One region of the Ureibacillus endophyticus genome, then DNA from elsewhere that is predicted to be linked to it. Evidence: predicted binding sites of a transcription regulator. Region 1 holds the regulator's gene; each other region holds the start of a gene.

Region 1 (3,288 bases):
TTTTCTCTGCACGAGTAAGTGAAAGGTTCTTTTTTGTATTTGCCTTTAAATGATTTTTAATTACTGTTTTTGAATGGGCTAATACAAGTGCTGGATGTGGATACAGCTGCACGATATTTAAGAATAAAGCAGAACTTGGTGTAATGAGTTTTTCAAGCTCTGGGAAGCTCATATGCAAAATCGCATGCATCCGACTTTTAAGTAAAATTATTTCTTCATCCACTTCATCGTAATAACGTGTGAGAGCTCGCATCTGTTCATAATAATCCTCTTGAACGTATGTCGTTTCACGCTCCATTTTAAAGTGTGTTTTCGCTAATTCGTGTGCATCACTTACATCCGTCTTATGACGTCGCATTTTTGCCATTTGTAGGTTCGCTTCAAGCGGGTTCATCCGACTATATGTATAACCATGATTTTTTAAAAATGCTTCTACCGATTTCGAATAGACACCAGTTGCTTCAAAGACAATTTCAGGTGCTTGTCCATCAAACTTCGTTATTTCTTCAATACGATTATGTAATCGTTCAAAATCAACTCGGGTATGATTTAGTTCACCTTCATATTCACATTGTCGATATTGATTATACATAACTACCGAACTTTTCCCTTTACTCACATCTAACGCAATGACATGATTCATCATTCTATTCTCCTTTTTAGCCAATCATAGAAGTCCTCACATTGCCTTATCGATTCCACTTTCTTATACACGATCTCTTGGACCCAACATACTAAACTGATTCATATAAGGATGTGAAGTTAGCCGGTTTTTTTTACGGACTCTCATACGGTCCCTGGAGCTGTTCGACTTTCCTTCACTTCTACTATAAAAAAATAGTAGCACAAACCATGGCCTTGGTTTGTACTACTAATGTTAGTATGTTTTTATTGTCAGGAATGATTTATAGCCCCCTTCGAATAGTTTATAGTGGAGGTGGTTTTGTGAAGCCAATCATCGGAATTACAATGACAACGAGTGATGGAAAGTATTGTATTAACTCTCCTTATGTTAAATCGGTCATAGATGCTGGTGGGATTCCATTTTGTATTCCTTTTGGTGTTGAAAAAGATGTCAGGCAAGTAATCGATTCAATTGATGGCCTATTGTTAACAGGTGGGGTCGATATACATCCTCACTATTTTCAAGAAGAGCCACATCCCAAACTCGGTGAAGTAATGTTAGAGCGGGACAAAGTAGAAATTGCTCTTGCTCATGCGGCGTTAAATCATAAGCTACCTGTTTTTGCAATTTGCCGAGGCATTCAACTATTAAATGTAGCACTAGGTGGAACATTATATCAAGATATTAATGCTCAGTACGAAGCTGAGCCATTATTGCACAAACAAAATGCATTAAGACATGAACTTGCTCATTTTATAGAAATTTCGAATGGAACGAGATTGCATAATATTTTAGGAAAAGATCGTATTGCAGTAAATTCTCTTCATCATCAGGCAGTTAAGGATGTTCCTGCATTATTCCAAATTTCTGCTAGAGCTAGCGATGGCATTATCGAAGCAATGGAATTAAATGACTATCCGTTTTGTATAGCTGTTCAATGGCACCCAGAGGAAATGGCTGCAAAAGGGGAGGAGCATTCTTCAAAATTGTTTAAGGCATTTGTTGAAGCATGTTTGGAACAAGGTGTAACTTAAAAAAAGTGAACAATAGGGAGTGCTAAACGCACAAGTTCAGGGTTAAGTGCACGAGAGAGAATACTAAACGCACAAGCCATACTTATTAAAATAAGAAATTCAGCTCCACAAAAAATGGTTGTCCTTCAGTCTAGTTATGACTAAAGTGACAACCATTATTATTGAATATTGCGGTATAAGCCAACAACTTTACCTAAAATCGTAACTTGGTTTACTAAAATCGGATCCATACTTGAGTTTTCTGGTTGTAATCTAAAATGTGTTTTTTCTTTAAAGAAACGTTTTACCGTAGCTTCGTCATCTTCAGTCATAGCTACAACAATATCCCCATTGTCGGCTGTTGAGGTTTGTTTAACAATGACATAATCTCCGTCTAATATACCTGCTTCTATCATGGACTCTCCCATTATCTCAAGCATAAATAGATTTTCTTCACCCGTTCCATATGTATCTGGTAGAGGGAAGTATTCTTCTATATTTTCAATTGCTGTAATTGGTAAACCTGCAGTAACTTTCCCAACTAGAGGAACATGGATTACGGATTGTTTTTGAACAGTGTCACTTTCATTTTCTAATATTTCAATTGCACGTGGTTTCGTAGGGTCTCGGCGAATTAGACCTTTACTTTCTAAACGTGCTAGATGGCCGTGTACAGTGGAACTCGATGCAAGACCTACTGCTTCTCCAATTTCTCGAACAGATGGTGGATATCCCTTCGTACGTACTTCCTCTTTAATAAAAGCTAGTATCTCTTCTTGTCTTTTTGATAATTTTTTCAACTTTCTCACCTCTTTAAGTGAATATCTATCTCTATTAATTACATATAGTATAGCAGTGAAAGATTGGAAATGCAAACATAGGTTCGAAAATGTTATTGACAAAAACATGTGTTCGTATTAAATTAGGAACATAGATTCCGAACAAACATTCGATTAGGGGTTGATAGTATGAATTGGTTACAGAAAAATAATTACATCGTTGTACTATTTATTGCATTTGTTGTAATAGTAGGCATTTTATTAATAACAGATAACGGGAAAACAACATACGAACAAATAGAAATTCAACATGGTGATACACTTTGGACTTTAGCAGAACATTATCGTGGAGATATGAAGCCACAAGAATGGATTAATCTTGTACAATTGGAAAACCACTTAAACAATGAGATAATTATTGCTGGACAAGTTATCACTATCCCAATTGCTGAAGATAGTCATTACATTGCCCAAAATAAAATGAATGAGGATTCTCATTCAATAGAGGTAGCGAGTAAAGATCAATGAATAAAAGTGCAGTAATTTACACAAGAGTGAGTACAGAAAAAAATACACAGGAAACTTCTCTCAAAAGACAACAAGAAGAATTATCCCGTTATGCTGAACAAATGGGTTATCGAGTTCTAGCAACTTATCAAGATCAACAGAGTGGCTACGATGTAGAGAGAGAAGGCCTATTAGATATGATGGACTATATAAAAGAGCACAATATTTCTGCATTGTTTATACAGGATGAAACCCGTTTAGGACGAGGAAATGCAAGAATGGCAATTCTACACTTACTTCAAAAAAGTGGAACAACTGTATACTCATTAAATAATGCTGGTCCACTAACATTAAACGAAATGGA
Region 2 (3,288 bases), 430 kb from region 1:
TTATTATGAGCTATTACAAGTGTTGGTTTATTCACTTCTTTTATTACATTGGAAATGGTAAATGTTTTCCCAGTTCCAGTAGCTCCGAGTAAAGTTTGATGTCGTTTTCCTTCATTTATTCCTTTTACCAATTCCGCTATGGCATTCGGTTGGTCACCACTAGGTTGATAAGCGGACTGTAAATCAAAAGTTTCGGCCATTCGTTAATCGTCCTTTCACCCAATACTTGTATATTAATTTTAGCATACTATTCATAAAACACGAACTAAAAAGCGAACGTATATTCTAAAATTTTATTTTAAACGGCAGAAAAGTCGCCCATTATAAACATTGCCTTAGTAAAGATAAACTTTACATTTTTGGCACTGTTTTAATAGGCGACTTTAAAATAATCTATTAATTTACTGCTTCTTGTGCATCTTCTAGTTCTTGAGTTTCTTGTAATTCATTCAATTCTGCTGTGTATGCTAAAAAGGCTTCTTTATCACGTTCGTCTAATGCTCTATCGATGAGATCTTTCAACTGGTCAATTCTTTGTAGTCTTTGCATACTGTTCAAAAACAAGTCCAAATAAATTTCATTCAATAATTTCTCAGATTCGTTTGCATGTTGATAATGTCCAACTGCTTTAAGAAAATCTGTGTATGAATAATATTTATCCATCGATATCACCCCGATTCCCTTTTTTCTATTATAAGATAACCTTGACTCAATTTGCAATATATTCTGAAAAATAGATTAATTTTTTCTGCGTCGTTGAAAATATGTTTGAAATTTTCATTTTGGGCTGTTTTAGAGTAGGGAAATTTTAAATTTACAAAATTTTCTAAATTATGTATTGAATTCGCTCAAAATTCATACTATCATGTCTATAAATCCACAACACTAATCATTTAAGGGGGAAATAAAAATGGGAAATGTAAATATTGCTGATTCGTATCATATTTCGTTTAACACTTATCTTATCGAACCTTTAATACATGGGGACAAGCTTTATTCACGTGTTTATGACAAAAGTGGAGAAATTATTGTTTCACGAAAACCGATTTACATAATTCGAAAATCATGTGTGTTAATGGGATCTAATTACAAAACTGCTCGTTCAGTTTCAAAACGATTCTTTGGTGATGAAAAACACAAACTTCCAATTATTATTTCACACGATTATGGTATGCCTTGCGTATTCTTCCCACTTTTATCACCAACTTCACCAAATAATGTGTGGGTCGGACTTCATGCAATTATCAACATTCGCCGCATTAAAGATAGCACTGAAATTACATTAAAAGATGGTCGCGAACTAATACTAAACTTTAACTATTCTTCATTCTGTACTCAATATGTTTGTGCAACAATGTTACATAAATTCGGGACACACCAAAGACTAATCCTACAAAATGACTTATCCGTTTGAGTAACTTATTAAAGCTTTCTTCAAATAAAGTTTAAGCAACTCTTCTACATGATTTCGGAGGCGTATATTTGCATATCTTCGAATTTCCAATGTTCCTGCATAATGAAATTCATATTCAGAAAACAAATCATCCCGTGATTTTCGAACAACTTTTAATTGATGTTTTCTTAAGTACGCCTTCGTATTTTTCAAATCAATCTCAACATTTCTTCTTGCTTCTTCTATTAAATAAATGTATGGACTTTTGAACTTAAATTGCCCATTTTCGATTTCTGTGTAATCCTTTTCTAAAACGATTAAAAGCATCGGTAAATAAATCGCTGCTTCAAAATACGGAACAGTTTCAATGGGGATATATGCCATAAAAAACCCCTCCCAAAACAGAACATTTGTTCTTATATTATATTCATGAAAATTGAAAAAATGCAAATGGGAGAGAAAATATTAACTAAATTTATTTTCATGTAAAATCGAGGTATAATATTTACAAGTATTAAAATTCGTAACATCAAAGAGAGGAGGGTCTGGATTGACAGAAAATAACCAAATCTTGCAAGCGATATTGGAACTATCATCGAAAATGGATGTAAAATTCACGAAGCTCTCAGAAAGAATTGATAAGTTAGAACAAAGATTTGATTTATTAGAGCAGAAAGTAGATAACTTCGAACAAAAATTTGACTTATTAGACCAGAAAGTAAATAATTTAGAACAAAAATTTGACTCATTAGACCAGAAAGTAAATAATTTAGAACAAAAATTTGACTCATTAGACCAGAAAGTAAATAATTTAGAACAAAAACTCGACTCGTTAGGCCAGAAAGTTAATAACTTAGGTCAAAACGTAGATAAAAATCATCAAACAATACTAAACAAACTGGATCAAGTTGAGTACAGAATTGGTGTTTTGGCTGATGAATATATTACTGTTAAAGCTGACGTGAAAAAATTAAAAAAAGTAACAGGGATTTATTCAGATCTGTAATATAAAAAGGCATTTACAAGTCTTTGATAACTTATAAATGCCTTCACTTTTATTAACCTAAACGAGAACGTAAATATGCATTGATGAAACCATCTAATTCTCCGTCCATAACACCTTGAACGTTACCAGTTTCAAATCCTGTACGGTGATCTTTTACCATTGAATATGGATGGAATACATAAGAACGGATTTGTGATCCCCAGCCGATTTCTTTCTGCTCGCCACGAATCGCATCTAATTCAGCTTGTTGTTTTTCAATTTCAAGTTGATATAATTTTGCTTTTAACATGTTCATCGCTTTTTCACGGTTTTTAATTTGAGAGCGTTCTGCCTGACAAGATACTACAACGCCTGTTGGAATATGTGTAATTCGAACGGCAGAATCAGTTGTATTGATGTGCTGTCCACCCGCACCAGTTGCTCGATACGTATCAATTTTTAAATCTTCCGTACGAATATCAATTTCAATTTCATTATTGAATTCTGGCATTACTTCACACGAAACGAAAGATGTATGACGACGCCCTGCAGAATCGAACGGTGAAATACGAACTAAACGGTGAACACCTTTTTCAGCTTTTAAATAGCCATAAGCATTATGTCCTTGAATTAATAACGTCACCGATTTTATCCCTGCTTCGTCCCCAGGTAAATAATCCATCGTTTCTACTTTGAAACCATGTTGCTCTGCCCAACGAGTATACATCCGTAGTAACATTGAGCCCCAATCTTGTGATTCTGTTCCACCAGCACCAGGGTGTAGCTCTAAAATAGCATTATTTTTATCATAAGGTTCACTTAATAACATTTGTAGTTCAAAAGCATCCATTTTCGTTTCAAACTCTTTCAATTCGTTACCAAGTTCCTCTTGTAATTCTTCATCTGGCTC
Region 3 (3,288 bases), 590 kb from region 1:
GTTGAATCATGTAGCCTTTACCAACTTTTTTAATGGCAGCTTGTAATTCTTTTTCTGTCCATGCGTATTCGATGATTTCTTTTTTGCCTGTCCCTTTTGAAATTTTATAAAGTGGCGGCAATGCAATATAAACTTTCCCTGCATCGATTAATGGACGCATATATTTATAGAAGAAAGTTAGTAATAGCACTTGAATATGGGCACCGTCTGTATCTGCATCGGTCATAATGATGATTTTATCGTATGCTGCATCTTCAACGGCAAATTCTGGTCCTACGCCTGCCCCAATTGTATGGATAATTGTAGCTATCTCTTCATTTTTCATAATGTCGGATAGTTTTGCTTTTTCTGTGTTAATAACTTTACCACGTAATGGCAAAATGGCTTGGAATGTTCTGTCACGGCCTTGCTTTGCAGAACCGCCCGCAGAGTCACCCTCCACAAGATAGAGTTCATTTTTAGCCGCATTTCGAGATTGTGCAGGTGTCAACTTTCCTGATAGTAATGTGCTAGATTTCTTCTTTTTCCCATTTCGTGCATCTTCACGAGCTTTTCGTGCTGCTTCACGTGCTGATTGTGCTCGGATGGCTTTACGAACTAAAGAAGCGGAAAGATCAGCATTTTCTTCTAAAACATATAACAACTGTTCAGAAACAACTGCTTCTACAGCATAACGCGCTTCCGTAGTACCAAGTTTCCCTTTTGTTTGCCCTTCAAATTGCAATAAGTGCTCAGGAATACGAACTGATACGATAGCAGATAAGCCTTCACGAATATCTGTACCCTCTAAGTTTTTGTCCTTTTCCTTTAAAAGACCAACTTTTCGTGCATATTCATTGAAAACACGCGTCATTGCTGATTTGGCACCGGTTTCATGAGTACCACCATCACGAGTACGCACATTGTTTACAAAGGAAAGAATTGTTTCTGTATATCCATCATTAAATTGAAAGGCGAATTCTACTTCGATTTCATCTTGATTGCCCTCCACATATTTTACTGGATGAATGACATCTTTTTCTTCGTTTAAATAAGCAACGAAAGCTTCAATTCCATTTTCATAGTGGAATACATCCGATTGCCCTTCTCCACGCTCATCGATTAGTTCAATTTTTAACCCTTTAAGTAAGAAAGCAGATTCACGTAAACGTTCTGCTAAAGTTTCGTAGTTATATTTTGTACTAGAGAATATTTCTTTATCTGGAAGGAAGTGAACTTGTGTACCAGTTTCTTTTGTTGTACCGATTACTTCTAAGGTAGTGGCTGGTTTACCACCGTGTTCAAAACGTTGACGGAAGATTTGTCCGTCACGATGAATCGTTACTTCTAAAAATTCGGATAGAGCATTAACAACGGAAGAACCTACCCCGTGAAGTCCTCCACTTGTTTTATAGCCACCTTGTCCAAATTTACCTCCAGCATGAAGAATCGTAAAAATGACTTCAGGTGTTGGTTTTCCCATTTTATGCATACCAGTTGGCATACCTCGTCCGAAATCACGAACACTGATTGAATTATCTTCATGTATTTTTACAATGATATGAGAACCAAATCCAGCAAGAGCTTCATCCACCGCGTTATCGACAATTTCATAAACTAGATGGTGAAGGCCACGGCTGTCTGTGGAACCAATATACATCCCTGGTCTTTTACGAACAGCTTCTAATCCTTCTAATACTTGAATGGCATCGTCATTATATGCGATCCCTTGTTGATTTATTGCCAAATCAAATCCCCTCCAAAAATACAAACATCCGTTCTCTATTTCTATTAATCGTACTGTTTATAGGTTCTTCTGTCAATATTTCGCATAAGAACAAGCTTTTATATTGTAACAGAGAAAATTCAAGTTTCAAAACAAACTTCCTATTTTCATTTATTTACATATCAGTAAATTATAATATATCATAGTTCTTTTATTCATGATAATTTTCACTTTTTCCTTCAAGTTCATTCACTTTCTTTGAAAAATTATTTAGTATGATAAATGTAACGATTTTCGTTTACGATGAAAATACTCTTTCGAACATGTTCAAAAAAGAGTAAACTGTTATTACATTTATTAGTATTAGAAAGGAACTAAATATGATTAATGCAATTATAATAATTTGTGCTTATGTAATTGGGTCAATTCCATCTGGATTATGGATCGGCAAAATCTTCTATAATACAGATATTCGAGAACATGGAAGTGGAAACTTAGGTGGGACAAACTCTTTTCGTGTTCTAGGTAAAAAAGCAGGAATTGTTGTAACATTATTAGATATTTTAAAAGGAACAGCAGTAACGCTACTTCCACTACTGCCCTTCTTTGGGGATGCATCAATTCATCCATTAATTTTGGGTGCGATCGCAGTAGTAGGTCATATGTTTCCGCTATTTGCAGGCTTCCGTGGTGGTAAAGCAGTTGCAACGTCTGGTGGCGTATTGTTAGGGTATGCGTGGCCTTTATTTATCCTATTAATTGTCGGATTTTTCATTTCGTTAAAAATAACGAAAATGGTTAGTTTGTCTTCAATGATTGTTTCTGTTATTGCCGTGATTTATTGTATTATTTACATGTTTGTCACAGGTGATTATGCGCTATTAATTTTAGTATTAATTTTAGCTGGATTTATTTTCTACCGTCACCGTGCAAATATTCAACGTATAAAAGAAGGTACTGAACCGAAAGTAAAATGGATATAAAATCGTCTGAAGGGATGTCTTTAAATTGAAACTAATTATAACAAATGATGCACTAGATTGGTTTAAAAAAGAGATGGAAGCTACAAAAGGCGATTACATTCGTTTTTATGCACGATATGGAGGTTCTTCCCCATTTCATGAAGCATTTTCGCTAGGCATGAATCGTGAGGAACCGCATGATATCGGAGTAGAAACTGTTGAAGATGGTATTCATTTTTATATTGAAAACGATGATTTATGGTTTTTTAATGAGCATGATTTACATGTAAAAGTAGATTCAACTTTAGATGAGTTGAAATATGAATATACTAAGTAAAAAAATCGGGGAGCTTAATAGGCTTCCCGATTTTTTTTATAAATTAGCTTCTTTCACCAATCGTTTAATCATCATGTAGAGGTTAATCGAACTCACTTCACGTTCTACTTCCTTGTTCATAAAGATAATTAATCCATTCCCCTTTTCCCGATTGTACAAGCCGAGAGAAAAGAATCCAGGGTTTGAACCACTGTGTCCGATGATTTTGCCGTTATTTAATTTTTTCAGGTATAATTCGTCCAAAGTTGAATAGCTCCATCCTAATGCTTGCTTTCCTTTATTTA

What was found. The regulator LexA, encoded in region 1, represses DNA repair genes until DNA is damaged. The targets are predictions, from matches to a motif close to CGAACATATGTTCG.
Region 2: NKR20_RS03480 (YhjD family protein) is a predicted target of LexA. The motif match lies at 1,797-1,810, and genes of this name have one in related genera.
Region 3: parE (DNA topoisomerase IV subunit B) is a predicted target of LexA. The motif match lies at 1,748-1,761, and genes of this name have one in related genera.

What each region holds. Positions count from the first base shown of each region.
Region 1 is NZ_JAMYWW010000001.1:1,138,676-1,141,963, forward strand. Features, by position in the region: gene NKR20_RS05540 (IS110 family RNA-guided transposase) at 1-643, opposite strand, end outside; gene NKR20_RS05545 (gamma-glutamyl-gamma-aminobutyrate hydrolase family protein) at 946-1,659, shown strand; gene lexA (transcriptional repressor LexA) at 1,818-2,438, opposite strand; gene yneA (cell division suppressor protein YneA) at 2,607-2,945, shown strand; gene NKR20_RS05560 (YneB family resolvase-like protein) at 2,942-3,288, shown strand, end outside.
Region 2 is NZ_JAMYWW010000001.1:709,346-712,633, reverse strand. Features, by position in the region: gene uvrB (excinuclease ABC subunit UvrB) at 1-200, opposite strand, end outside; gene NKR20_RS03490 (IDEAL domain-containing protein) at 397-663, opposite strand; gene NKR20_RS03485 (competence protein ComK) at 911-1,414, shown strand; gene NKR20_RS03480 (YhjD family protein) at 1,403-1,777, opposite strand; gene NKR20_RS03475 (hypothetical protein) at 1,944-2,399, shown strand; one part of gene prfB (peptide chain release factor 2) at 2,452-3,288, opposite strand, start outside.
Region 3 is NZ_JAMYWW010000001.1:1,727,558-1,730,845, forward strand. Features, by position in the region: gene parE (DNA topoisomerase IV subunit B) at 1-1,726, opposite strand, end outside; gene plsY (glycerol-3-phosphate 1-O-acyltransferase PlsY) at 2,086-2,688, shown strand; gene NKR20_RS08390 (HesB/YadR/YfhF family protein) at 2,714-3,004, shown strand; gene NKR20_RS08395 (serine hydrolase domain-containing protein) at 3,041-3,288, opposite strand, start outside.